One region of the Arthrobacter sp. SAFR-044 genome, then DNA from elsewhere that is predicted to be linked to it. Evidence: riboswitches for the same ligand, from Rfam matches in the RefSeq annotation. Region 1 holds a riboswitch; each other region holds the start of a gene.
What was found. Region 1 has a riboswitch for thiamine pyrophosphate ahead of thiD (bifunctional hydroxymethylpyrimidine kinase/phosphomethylpyrimidine kinase). Riboswitches for the same ligand answer to the same signal wherever they lie in the genome.
Positions count from the first base shown of each region.

Region 2: another riboswitch for thiamine pyrophosphate. It lies ahead of thiC (phosphomethylpyrimidine synthase ThiC); the one in region 1 lies ahead of thiD (bifunctional hydroxymethylpyrimidine kinase/phosphomethylpyrimidine kinase).
Region 3: another riboswitch for thiamine pyrophosphate. It lies ahead of thiO (glycine oxidase ThiO); the one in region 1 lies ahead of thiD (bifunctional hydroxymethylpyrimidine kinase/phosphomethylpyrimidine kinase).

Region 1 is NZ_JBPFDN010000004.1:61,835-65,036, forward strand. Features, by position in the region: gene ACR65J_RS07635 (Rne/Rng family ribonuclease) at 1-1,398, shown strand, start outside; TPP riboswitch at 1,540-1,637, shown strand; gene thiD (bifunctional hydroxymethylpyrimidine kinase/phosphomethylpyrimidine kinase) at 1,645-3,165, shown strand.
Region 2 is NZ_JBPFDN010000007.1:19,232-22,433, forward strand. Features, by position in the region: gene ACR65J_RS12175 (VOC family protein) at 1-556, opposite strand, end outside; gene ACR65J_RS12180 (amidohydrolase family protein) at 655-1,737, opposite strand; TPP riboswitch at 1,815-1,922, shown strand; gene thiC (phosphomethylpyrimidine synthase ThiC) at 1,918-3,202, shown strand, end outside.
Region 3 is NZ_JBPFDN010000002.1:107,036-110,237, reverse strand. Features, by position in the region: gene ACR65J_RS03215 (RNB domain-containing ribonuclease) at 1-239, opposite strand, end outside; gene thiE (thiamine phosphate synthase) at 279-1,025, opposite strand; TPP riboswitch at 1,053-1,171, shown strand; gene thiO (glycine oxidase ThiO) at 1,164-2,477, shown strand; gene thiS (sulfur carrier protein ThiS) at 2,474-2,710, shown strand; gene ACR65J_RS03195 (thiazole synthase) at 2,715-3,202, shown strand, end outside.

The DNA of each region.
Region 1 (3,202 bases):
ACCAAGGACCAGGACATCTTCTCCGCGTGGCGCATCGACGAGCAGATCCACAAGGCCCTTGAGCGGAAGGTCTTCCTCCCCTCCGGCGGTTCGCTGGTGATCGACCGTACCGAGGCGATGACCGTAGTGGACGTCAACACGGGCAAGTTCACCGGCAGCGGCGGCAACCTCGAGGAAACCGTCACCAAGAACAACCTCGAAGCCGCCGAGGAAGTGGTGCGCCAGCTGAGGCTGCGCGATATTGGCGGGATCATCGTGATCGACTTCATCGACATGGTGCTCGAATCCAACCGCGACCTGGTCCTGCGCCGCCTGGTGGAGTGCCTGGGCCGTGACCGGACCAAGCACCAGGTTGCCGAAGTGACCTCACTGGGCCTGGTCCAGATGACCCGCAAGCGCATGGGAACCGGCCTGCTGGAAGTATTCGGCGAGCAGTGCGAGGCCTGCGCCGGACGCGGCGTGGTGACCCACGACGATCCCGTGGAGCACCGCCGCGCCAATATCGTGGCCGCCGAGCACCACGTTCAGCGCGCCGACACCCGGCCCGAACCCCGCGCGGAAGCCCGTCCGGAAGGGCAGCGGAACGACAATGCCCAGCCCGGCGTCAGGTCCGAACGCAAGCGGCGGCGGGGACGCGGCGGGCAGCAGCCCGAAGCTGCCCCGGCACCTGCCGTCCACGTCCACACCGTCCAGCCGGACCCCGCCGACGCCGAGCGGCACGCCAAGGCAGAGGCCACCAGGCTTGCACTGGCGAACATCGCCGCCGCCGCCCATGCAGCCCACCTGCATGACGATGAAGTGGCAGCGGCCCGGCAGGTGCCTTCCGTGGAGCCTGCGCCGGCACCCGTTGAAGAGGAGCACGACGCCGATGCCCCGGCACGTCCCGCAGCTGTCCTGACGTTCGGGGGCGAGGAAGTCCCGCTTCCGTTCGTGGAGCACGCCGGGGAACAGCATCCCAAGCCTGCCCTGACCCTGGACCGGCTCGCCGAAGCGTTTGCCCACCTCGGTCAGCCCGCTTCTCCGGTGGAGAACGCGCCTGCCAAGACGGCAGAAGCGGTGCAGGCAGCGGAACCGGTCGCCCCGGAACGGCAGCCTGACGGCGGGGAAGCGGAAGCCCGTGCCGCCGTCGCAGCTGAAGCTCCGGCCGAAAAGGACTACTCGGACCACACGCTGGAGCAGTCCCGGCAACGCCGGCCGCGGCGCCACCGCGGCGCCAGCCGTGCCCAGGGAGCCGCCAACGAGACCGCCGTCCAGCACCACGAGAACGTCCAGGCGGCAGGCACCGGGCACTCGCACGCAGCCAAGGCCCCCGAGCCGGCGAAGAACCAGCCGGAACCGGGCAAGGCGGCCGAGGAACCCATCATCCTCGGCGTGGGCGTGCCCGCCTCGGAGCTCTAGACCAGGCAGGCTAACCAGCAGTCCCCGCTTTGTGGACAGTTCCCCCGAGAATTCGAGGGGGAACTGTCCACAGGGCGGGGACTTTCCACATGCCCGGGCGGTGTCATCCTTTCCGCCGGACGCGGCCTACGGGCTAGGGTGGAAACCGACACGGGGTGCCGCGCAGAAGGCCGGCTGAGATCCAGACCCGTTGAACCTGTCCGGCTAGTACCGGCGAAGGGATGTCTCTTGTCTTCGACCCTTTCCATGCCCCTGTCAGTTGCCCCCGAGGTGCCCGCCACGTTGCCGGCAGGCCGGGACGTCCCGCGCGTCCTCTCCATTGCGGGCTCCGACCCCTCAGGGGGCGCAGGTATCCAGGCCGACCTTAAAAGCATTGCCGCCCACGGCGGATACGGCATGGCTGCCATCACCGCCCTGACGGCACAGAACACCCGAGGTGTGCAGTCCGTCCATGTTCCTCCCGCCGCCTTCCTGGCTGAGCAGCTGGATGCGGTCAGCGACGATATTTCCATCGACGCCGTCAAGATCGGCATGCTGGGGGACGAAGCGGTGATCCGCACTGTCCGCGGGTGGCTGGCCAAGGTGCGTCCCGCCGTCGTGGTCCTCGACCCGGTGATGGTGGCCACCAGCGGAGACCGGCTGCTGAAGGAATCCGCGGAGGCTGCCCTCCGGGAACTGCTCCCGCTGGCCCACCTCATCACCCCTAACCTCCCGGAGCTTGCCATGCTGGTGGGCGGGGAGCCTGCGCAGAGCTGGGCTGCCGCGCTGGACCAGGGGAGGCGCCTTGCGGGTGCCACCGGGGCCACCGTGCTGGTTAAGGGCGGCCACCTTGCAGGTGCCGACTGCCCGGATGCGCTGGTGAACACGGCCGGCCTCCTGTCGCAGGAAGTGGTGGAGGTGCAGGGCAAGCGCATCTCAACCCGCAATAGCCACGGCACCGGCTGCTCCCTGTCCTCCGCCATGGCCACGGTCCAGGCCCGCCTGGGTGACTGGGAGGCATCGCTCCGGACGGTCAAGCCATGGCTGGCCGGCGCCCTTGAAAACTCGGAACAGCTTGAGGTGGGCCAGGGAAACGGCCCGGTGCACCATTTCCACCATGTGCGGCCGGCACTGGCCGAGGGCGGCTTCGCTGCACGGCTGTGGGCGGAAGCCCAGCAGGACCTCGAGGACATCTACGCCTTGGATTTCATCCACGGGCTGGCCTCCGGCGACCTTGCCGAGAAGGACTTCGCTTACTACCTGGCGCAGGATGCCCTTTACCTGAACGGCTACTCCCGGGTCCTTGCCCGGGCGAGTGCCCTGGCCCCCTCCGAGGCCGAGCAGCTGTTCTGGGCCGGATCCTCGCAGCAGTGCCTCGAAGTGGAGTCGGAACTGCACCGCTCCTGGCTCAGCACCCGCCCCGCCCAGGGCGGACTTGGCCCGGTCACCAAGGCCTACGTGGATCACCTCACTGCAGCGTCGGCGTCGGGCAGCTACGCAGTCCTGGCCGCTGCAGTCCTGCCCTGTTTCTGGCTCTACGCGGAGGTCGGTGAAAAGCTGCACGCCCAGTTCCTTGCCTCGGGGGAGCCGGACGGCCACGCCTACGCAGCCTGGCTCCGGACCTACGCCGACGAGGGCTTCGCCGCAGCCACCCGCCGGGCCATCGCCATCGTGGATGCAGCAGGCCTGAAGGCCTCCGACCATGAGAGGGCGGCCATGGTGACCGCGTTCAAGCAGTCCTGCCGGCTGGAAGTGGAATTCTTCGACGCGCCGAGGCTGCATTCCTGACCCGTGCCGGCGGCGCCGCCGGTATCATTGAGGAGCA
Region 2 (3,202 bases), on a different contig from region 1:
CAACCTGGAGGTGGACGTGGCCCACGCCGGCCGCCGTCTGCCGCTGGCCTTCCAGGGACTCCTCGGTGAGGTACTGCTCAAGGTAGCGCTGCGGCGGGAGCGCCAGGCTGTCCATGACCACGTCGGTCCCATTCCAGGACCAGTTGCTGCGGGGGCGGTCCCAGTACAGCTCGATGCCGTTGCCCTCGGGGTCGGTGAAGTAGAAGGCTTCGCTCACCAGGTGGTCGGCGCTGCCCGTGAAGGCCCGGGGCTCGTACTGGGCAGCAGTGGCGACGGTGGCGGCCAGGGAGGCCTGGTCCTCAAAGAGCAGCGCGGTGTGGAACAGGCCCGCTTCTCCCCTGCCGGGAAGGTGCAGCCCGGGGGCCGGGGCAAGGTGGACCAACGGCCTGCCGAGCCTGCCGAGGTAGAGCCCGCCGTCCTGCTCGGCCACCACCTCGAGGCCCAGCGCACGCTGGTAGTAGTCGGTCATGACCTTCATGTCGCCCACCTTGAGCATCACGGTGCCCATGGCGAGTTCGGCAGGAAGAAGATCCTGGCTGCTGGCTGATGCGGTCATTGAAGGCTCCTTGCATTGGCGGCCGTCCCATTGGCGGCCTGTCACCTATTAAAATTACTTGAAGGTTCAATTTATTCCAAGTCCCCGCGAACCGTTCGTCAGCGAATGATCCGCCCGCCCAGCACCACGTGCTCCAGCGCCGCAATGGTCTTCGGCACTGCCCGCGGGTCTTCCCGGCATACCACGACGTCGGCGCGCGCCCCCTCCTCCAGTCCGTCCGCTCCCAGCCACGCGCGGGCTGCCCAGCAGGCGGCATCCAGGGCCGACTCCATGGGCAGGCCCGCGCTGTGCAGGGCGAGGATTTCGTCTGCGATCCTGCCATGCGGGATCACGCTGCCGGCGTCGGTGCCGGCGAAGATGCGCACACCCGCGGCGTGTGCTTCCGCCACCCGTTCCAGCCTGCGTTCCCACAGGGCCCGCATGTGGGCGGCATAGCGCGGGAACTTGGGGTCGGCCTGCGCTGCAATGTCGGGGAAGGTGGCGATGTTGACGAGGGTGGGCACGATCGGAACCCCTTGTTCGGCGAACCGGGGCAGGTGGCGGGGCAGGAGCCCCGTGGCATGCTCGACGCAGTCAATGCCGGCGTCCAGCACCTGGTCCAGGGTGTCTTCGGCGAAGCAGTGCGCCGTCACCCGGGCACCTTCGTCATGGGCCGCCTGGACAGCGTCACGTACGACGGCGGCAGGAAACGACGGCGCCAGGTCACCGGCGCTTCGGTCAATCCAGTCCCCCACCAGCTTGACCCAGCCGTCGCCGGCGCGCGCCTGCTTGCGGACGGCCTCCACGAGGCCCTCCGGCTCCACCTCCTCTGCGAAGCCCCGCAGGTAACGCCGCGTCCGGGCGATATGGCGCCCGGCCCGGATCAACACCGGAAAGTCCCTGCCGCCCTGCATCCAGCGGGTATCTGCCGGCGAACCGGCATCGCGGACCAGCAGGGTTCCGGCGTTGAGGTCCGCCAGTGCCTGGTCCCTGGCGGCTGGAGGTTCGACAGGGCCTGCGGGGCCCAGCCCGATGTGGCAATGGGCGTCCGCGAAGCCCGGCAGCACCCAGCCGTCGAGCACCCGGTTGGGGGGAGCGGCCGGCTTGTTGAACGTGAGCCTGCCGTCAACGGACCAGAGCCCGCGCCGTACCCGGTCCGGTGCGGCCAGGACGGGGCCGCGGAAGTGGATGATGCCTGTCATAGGGCTCCTTTCGATGCCCGGTCAGGCTAGCACCGCGTTTATGACAAGGCCGCTCCAGGAGCCTGTGGTAGCTTCGTTCCTGACCACACGGGTGCCCTTGCAGGGGCTGAGATCGGGCTGACGCGGCCTGCGACCGTTGAACCTGTCCGGGTAATGCCGGCGAAGGAAGTGAGTATTCCCTTGAGTACGCAAAACACCCAGTTGAACCCTGCCCTCCTGCCGTCCGCCGGGGAGCCGGGCGGCCCGTCCGAACCGCAGGTGACCCAATCCCTGAAGTCCCATTCGCTCGCCTACCTCGCGGACGAAACATCCGGAATCCGGGTACCTGTGACGGAAATTGCCCTTGAATCGTCCCCCAACGGCCAGCCAAACGCCCCCTTCCGGACCTACCGGACCGCGGGCCCCGGCAGCGACCCCGTCCGCGGCCTGCAGCCTTTCCGGGCGCGGTGGATCGCGGAGCGGGAAGACACCGAGGCCTACGGCGGCAGGGAGCGCAACCTGCTCGACGACGGCCGCTCAGCCGTGCGCCGCGGCGCCGCCTCCGCGGAGTGGAAGGGCGGGCAGCCGGTGCCCCGCCGCGCCGTCGACGGCCGGACGGTGACGCAGATGCACTATGCCCGCCAGGGAATCATTACGCAGGAAATGCGCTTCGTGGCGCTGCGCGAAAACTGCGACGTAGAACTGGTCCGCAGCGAGGTGGCGGCCGGCAGGGCCATCATCCCGAACAACATCAACCACCCCGAATCCGAGCCGATGATCATCGGCAAGGCCTTCCTGGTAAAAATCAACGCGAACATCGGCAACTCTGCCGTGACGAGCTCCATCGCGGAGGAGGTGGACAAGCTGCAGTGGGCCACGCAGTGGGGCGCCGACACCGTCATGGACCTGTCCACCGGCGACGACATCCACACCACACGGGAGTGGATCATCCGCAACTCCCCCGTCCCCATCGGGACCGTGCCCATTTACCAGGCCCTGGAAAAGGTCAACGGCGAGGCCAACGCCCTTACCTGGGAAATCTTCCGGGACACCGTTATTGAACAGTGCGAGCAGGGCGTGGACTATATGACCATCCACGCGGGCGTGCTGCTCCGATATGTCCCGCTCACCGCCAACCGGGTGACCGGCATTGTCTCGCGCGGCGGCTCCATCATGGCGGGCTGGTGCCTGGCCCACCACCAGGAGAACTTCCTGTACACGCACTTCGATGAGCTGTGTGAAATCTTCGCCAATTACGACGTCGCCTTCTCCCTGGGTGACGGCCTCCGCCCCGGCTCCACCGCGGACGCCAACGACGCCGCCCAGTTCGCGGAGCTGGACACGCTCGCCGAGCTGACGCAGCGTGCCTGGGAGTACGACGTGCAGGTGATGGTGGAGGGCCCCGGCCACGTTCCGTTCCACCTGGTCCGCGAGAACGTTGAACGGCAGCAGGAGCTGTGCAAGGGTGCGCCGTTCTACACCCTGG
Region 3 (3,202 bases), on a different contig from region 1:
GGTTCAATGAATACTGCCTGGTCAAGGTCCGTGGAGGACGCCGGATCGATGGTCACGAATTCGACGGCGGTCAGGTCATAGGGGGGCAGCTGCAGCGCGGCTACCGCGGCCAGGGCGTCTTCCACCGCCTCAGCAGGGTACGGCCCCGGCAGTTCAAGTTCCGTCCGCAGCAGCCCCAACGCCTCTTCCAGGGCGTTCTTGTGGTCATGGACGTTGGGGGCCAACCGATGATGTGACACAAAAATCAGCGTAGCCCCAAGTCCCGCGATTAAGCAGGCTCAGGAGCCGGCGCCGTCCAGCGCGTCGAGGAGGGAGGCAGCCGCGGCAGCCGGGTCGGGTGCCTCGGTGATGGCACGGACCACCACGATCCTGCGGGCACCCGCCTCCGCCACCTTGTGGACGTTTCCGTGGTCGATGCCGCCGATCGCAAACCAGGGCACAGGGTCCGCTGCCTGCCGCGAGGCTTCGGCAGCGTATTTCACCAGCTCAGGGCCGACGGCGGTCCTGCCTGGCTTGGTGGGTGTGGCCCAGACAGGGCCGACGCAGAAGTAGTCCAGCCCGGAGGGGCCTGCCGTTGCCGCCAAGGCAGCGTCCACCTGGCCGGTGGTGTGGCTGGAGAGCCCAATGGCCGCGTTTCCGTTGACCAGTGTCCTCGCTGCAGCCAGCGGAAGGTCCTTCTGGCCGACATGGAACACCGGCGCCCCGGACAGCACGGCGATGTCCGCACGGTCATTGACGGCCCACAGTTTCCCATGCCGCACCGCGGCCTCCTTCAGCACCGCCAGCAGCTCCAGTTCCTCTGCAGCCTCGATGGCCTTGTCGCGGAGCTGGATGATGTCCACGCCGCCGGCAAATGCGGCGTCCACGAACCCGGCAAAGTCGCCGCGGGCACGCCGCGCGTCGGTGCAGAGGTACAGGCGGGCCGCCTTGAGGGCGTCGCTGTGACCGGCATTGGCAACTTCGGCACTAACAGCCGTGGCTGGAGCGGGGGAGCCGGCGGACAAGGATGAGGTGGACACATTCATGCCTGCAAGCCTAGTTCCTCTAAACTGGGCTGGTACTGCGGGAGCCCGCGGCAGCTGTCACAAAGCGCCGGGCTGAGAGGGCGTCAGAGCCGACCGCTTGACCTGATCCGGTTAATGCCGGCGTAGGGAAGGAACCACATGCGCACCCCTATCGACCATCGCCCCGGGTCCGCCGGGGCCGCCCGTGCCACGGTGCGTGCCGACGTCGCCGTCATCGGCGGTGGAGTGATCGGACACGGAATCGCCTATGAGGCGCAGCGCTCCGGCCGCTCCGTTGCCCTGATCGATGACGCTCCCGGGAACGGCGCCAGCTGGGCCGCCGCCGGCATGCTTGCCCCCGTCAGCGAGTTGCACTACCAGGAGGAGGACCTCCTGGAACTGATGCTTGAGGCATCGTCGCGGTGGCCGGGTTTCGCCGCCGGCATCGCCGGCGCAACGGAAACGGATTGCGGATACCTGACGACGCCGACCCTCGCCGTGGGTGCCGACGCCGCGGACCGGCGCACATTGATGGACCTTCGCACGGTACAGCAGGCCAACGGCCTGGCGGTGGAGCCCCTGACAGTCCGGGAAGCCCGCAAGCGTGAGCCGCTCCTTAGCCCCGCCATCGCCTGTGCCTTGGATACGCCGGCCGACCACCAGGTGGATCCCCGGCGCCTGGTGGCAGCCCTGCGGCTGGCCCTCGCCCGCGCGGCGCTTAATACCCCCGACCTGGCCGTCGCCGGGGCGGTGGAGGGGTATGCAGTACCGGACCGGGCCACGGGCCTGCTGTGGGAGGGCGGAACAGTTGCCGGCGCAAGCCTCGCCGGCGGCGGCACCGTCCTGGCAACGGAAACCATCGTGGCCAACGGCCTGCAGGCAGGGACCCTTGGCGGCCTGCCGGCCGGCCTCGACCTGCCCCTTCGCCCAGTGCACGGGGACATCCTCCGCCTCGCCGTTCCACGGCACCTCCAGCCCCTGGTGACCTCCACGGTGCGCGGCCTGGTGCACGGCGTCCCCGTGTACATCGTCCCCCGGCAGGACGGGACGGTGGTGATCGGAGCCACCCAGCGGGAGGACGCCCTCTCCGATGCCGTCAGCGCCGGGGGTGTGTACCAGCTCCTCCGCGACGCGCAGGCGCTGGTGCCCGCCGTCGCTGAACTGGAACTCCTGGAATGCACCGCCCGTGCCCGCCCGGGAACGCCTGACAACGCCCCGCTGCTGGGCCGCGTGCCGGTGAACCAGACTTCACCAGGCGAAGGGTCCGCTGCAACCGGGCCCGGGCACGTGCCGGGGCTCATCATCGCCACCGGATTCTTCCGGCACGGGGTGCTGCTCACCCCCGCTGCCGCAGCCATCTGCACCGCCCTGCTGGACGGGAAAGCCGATCCCCGGTGGGCGCCCTTCCGCCCGGAGCGGTTCTCCAGCCCGGCGGCGGCCAACCAACGCACCCACATCAAGGAGACAGCGTGAACATCACCCTGAACGGAAACACCCAAACGGTGGCCGACGGCGCCTCCATCACCACGCTCGTCACCCAGGTCACCGGACGCCCGCTGGGGCCCAATGGCCACGCGACGGACGGCGGGAAACTGGGCGTCGCCGTCGCGCATAATGCCCAGGTGGTGCCGCGCAGCCAATGGTTCGCCACGGCGCTCGCCGAGGGCGACGACATCGAACTCGTCACGGCAGTACAGGGAGGCTGACACCATGACCGAAACCAGCACCATCAACCCCGCCGGGAATTCCGGCGCCGCCGACGCCCTGGTGATTGACGGCGTCGCCCTCGGATCCCGGCTCATCATGGGCACGGGCGGGGCGCCGAGCCTGGGCGGCCTGGGCACTGCGCTCCTCGCGTCCGGCACCGCCCTGACCACCGTTGCCATGCGCCGCTACTCCACCGCGGAAACCGGTTCGCTGTTCCAGCTGCTGGTGGACCACGGAATCCGTGTGCTGCCCAACACCGCCGGCTGCTTCACTGCCAGGGACGCGGTCCTCACGGCGGAACTTGCCCGGGAGGCGCTGGAGACCGACTGGGTGAAACTGGAGGTCATCGCGGACGAACAGACCCTTTTGCCGGACGCCGTGGAGCTGGTGGAGGCCACGGAGCAGCTGGTCAACCGCGGATTCAAGGTCTTCGCCTACACCAATGACGATCCCGTGCTTGCGCTGCGGCTGGAGAACCTCGGCGCCACAGC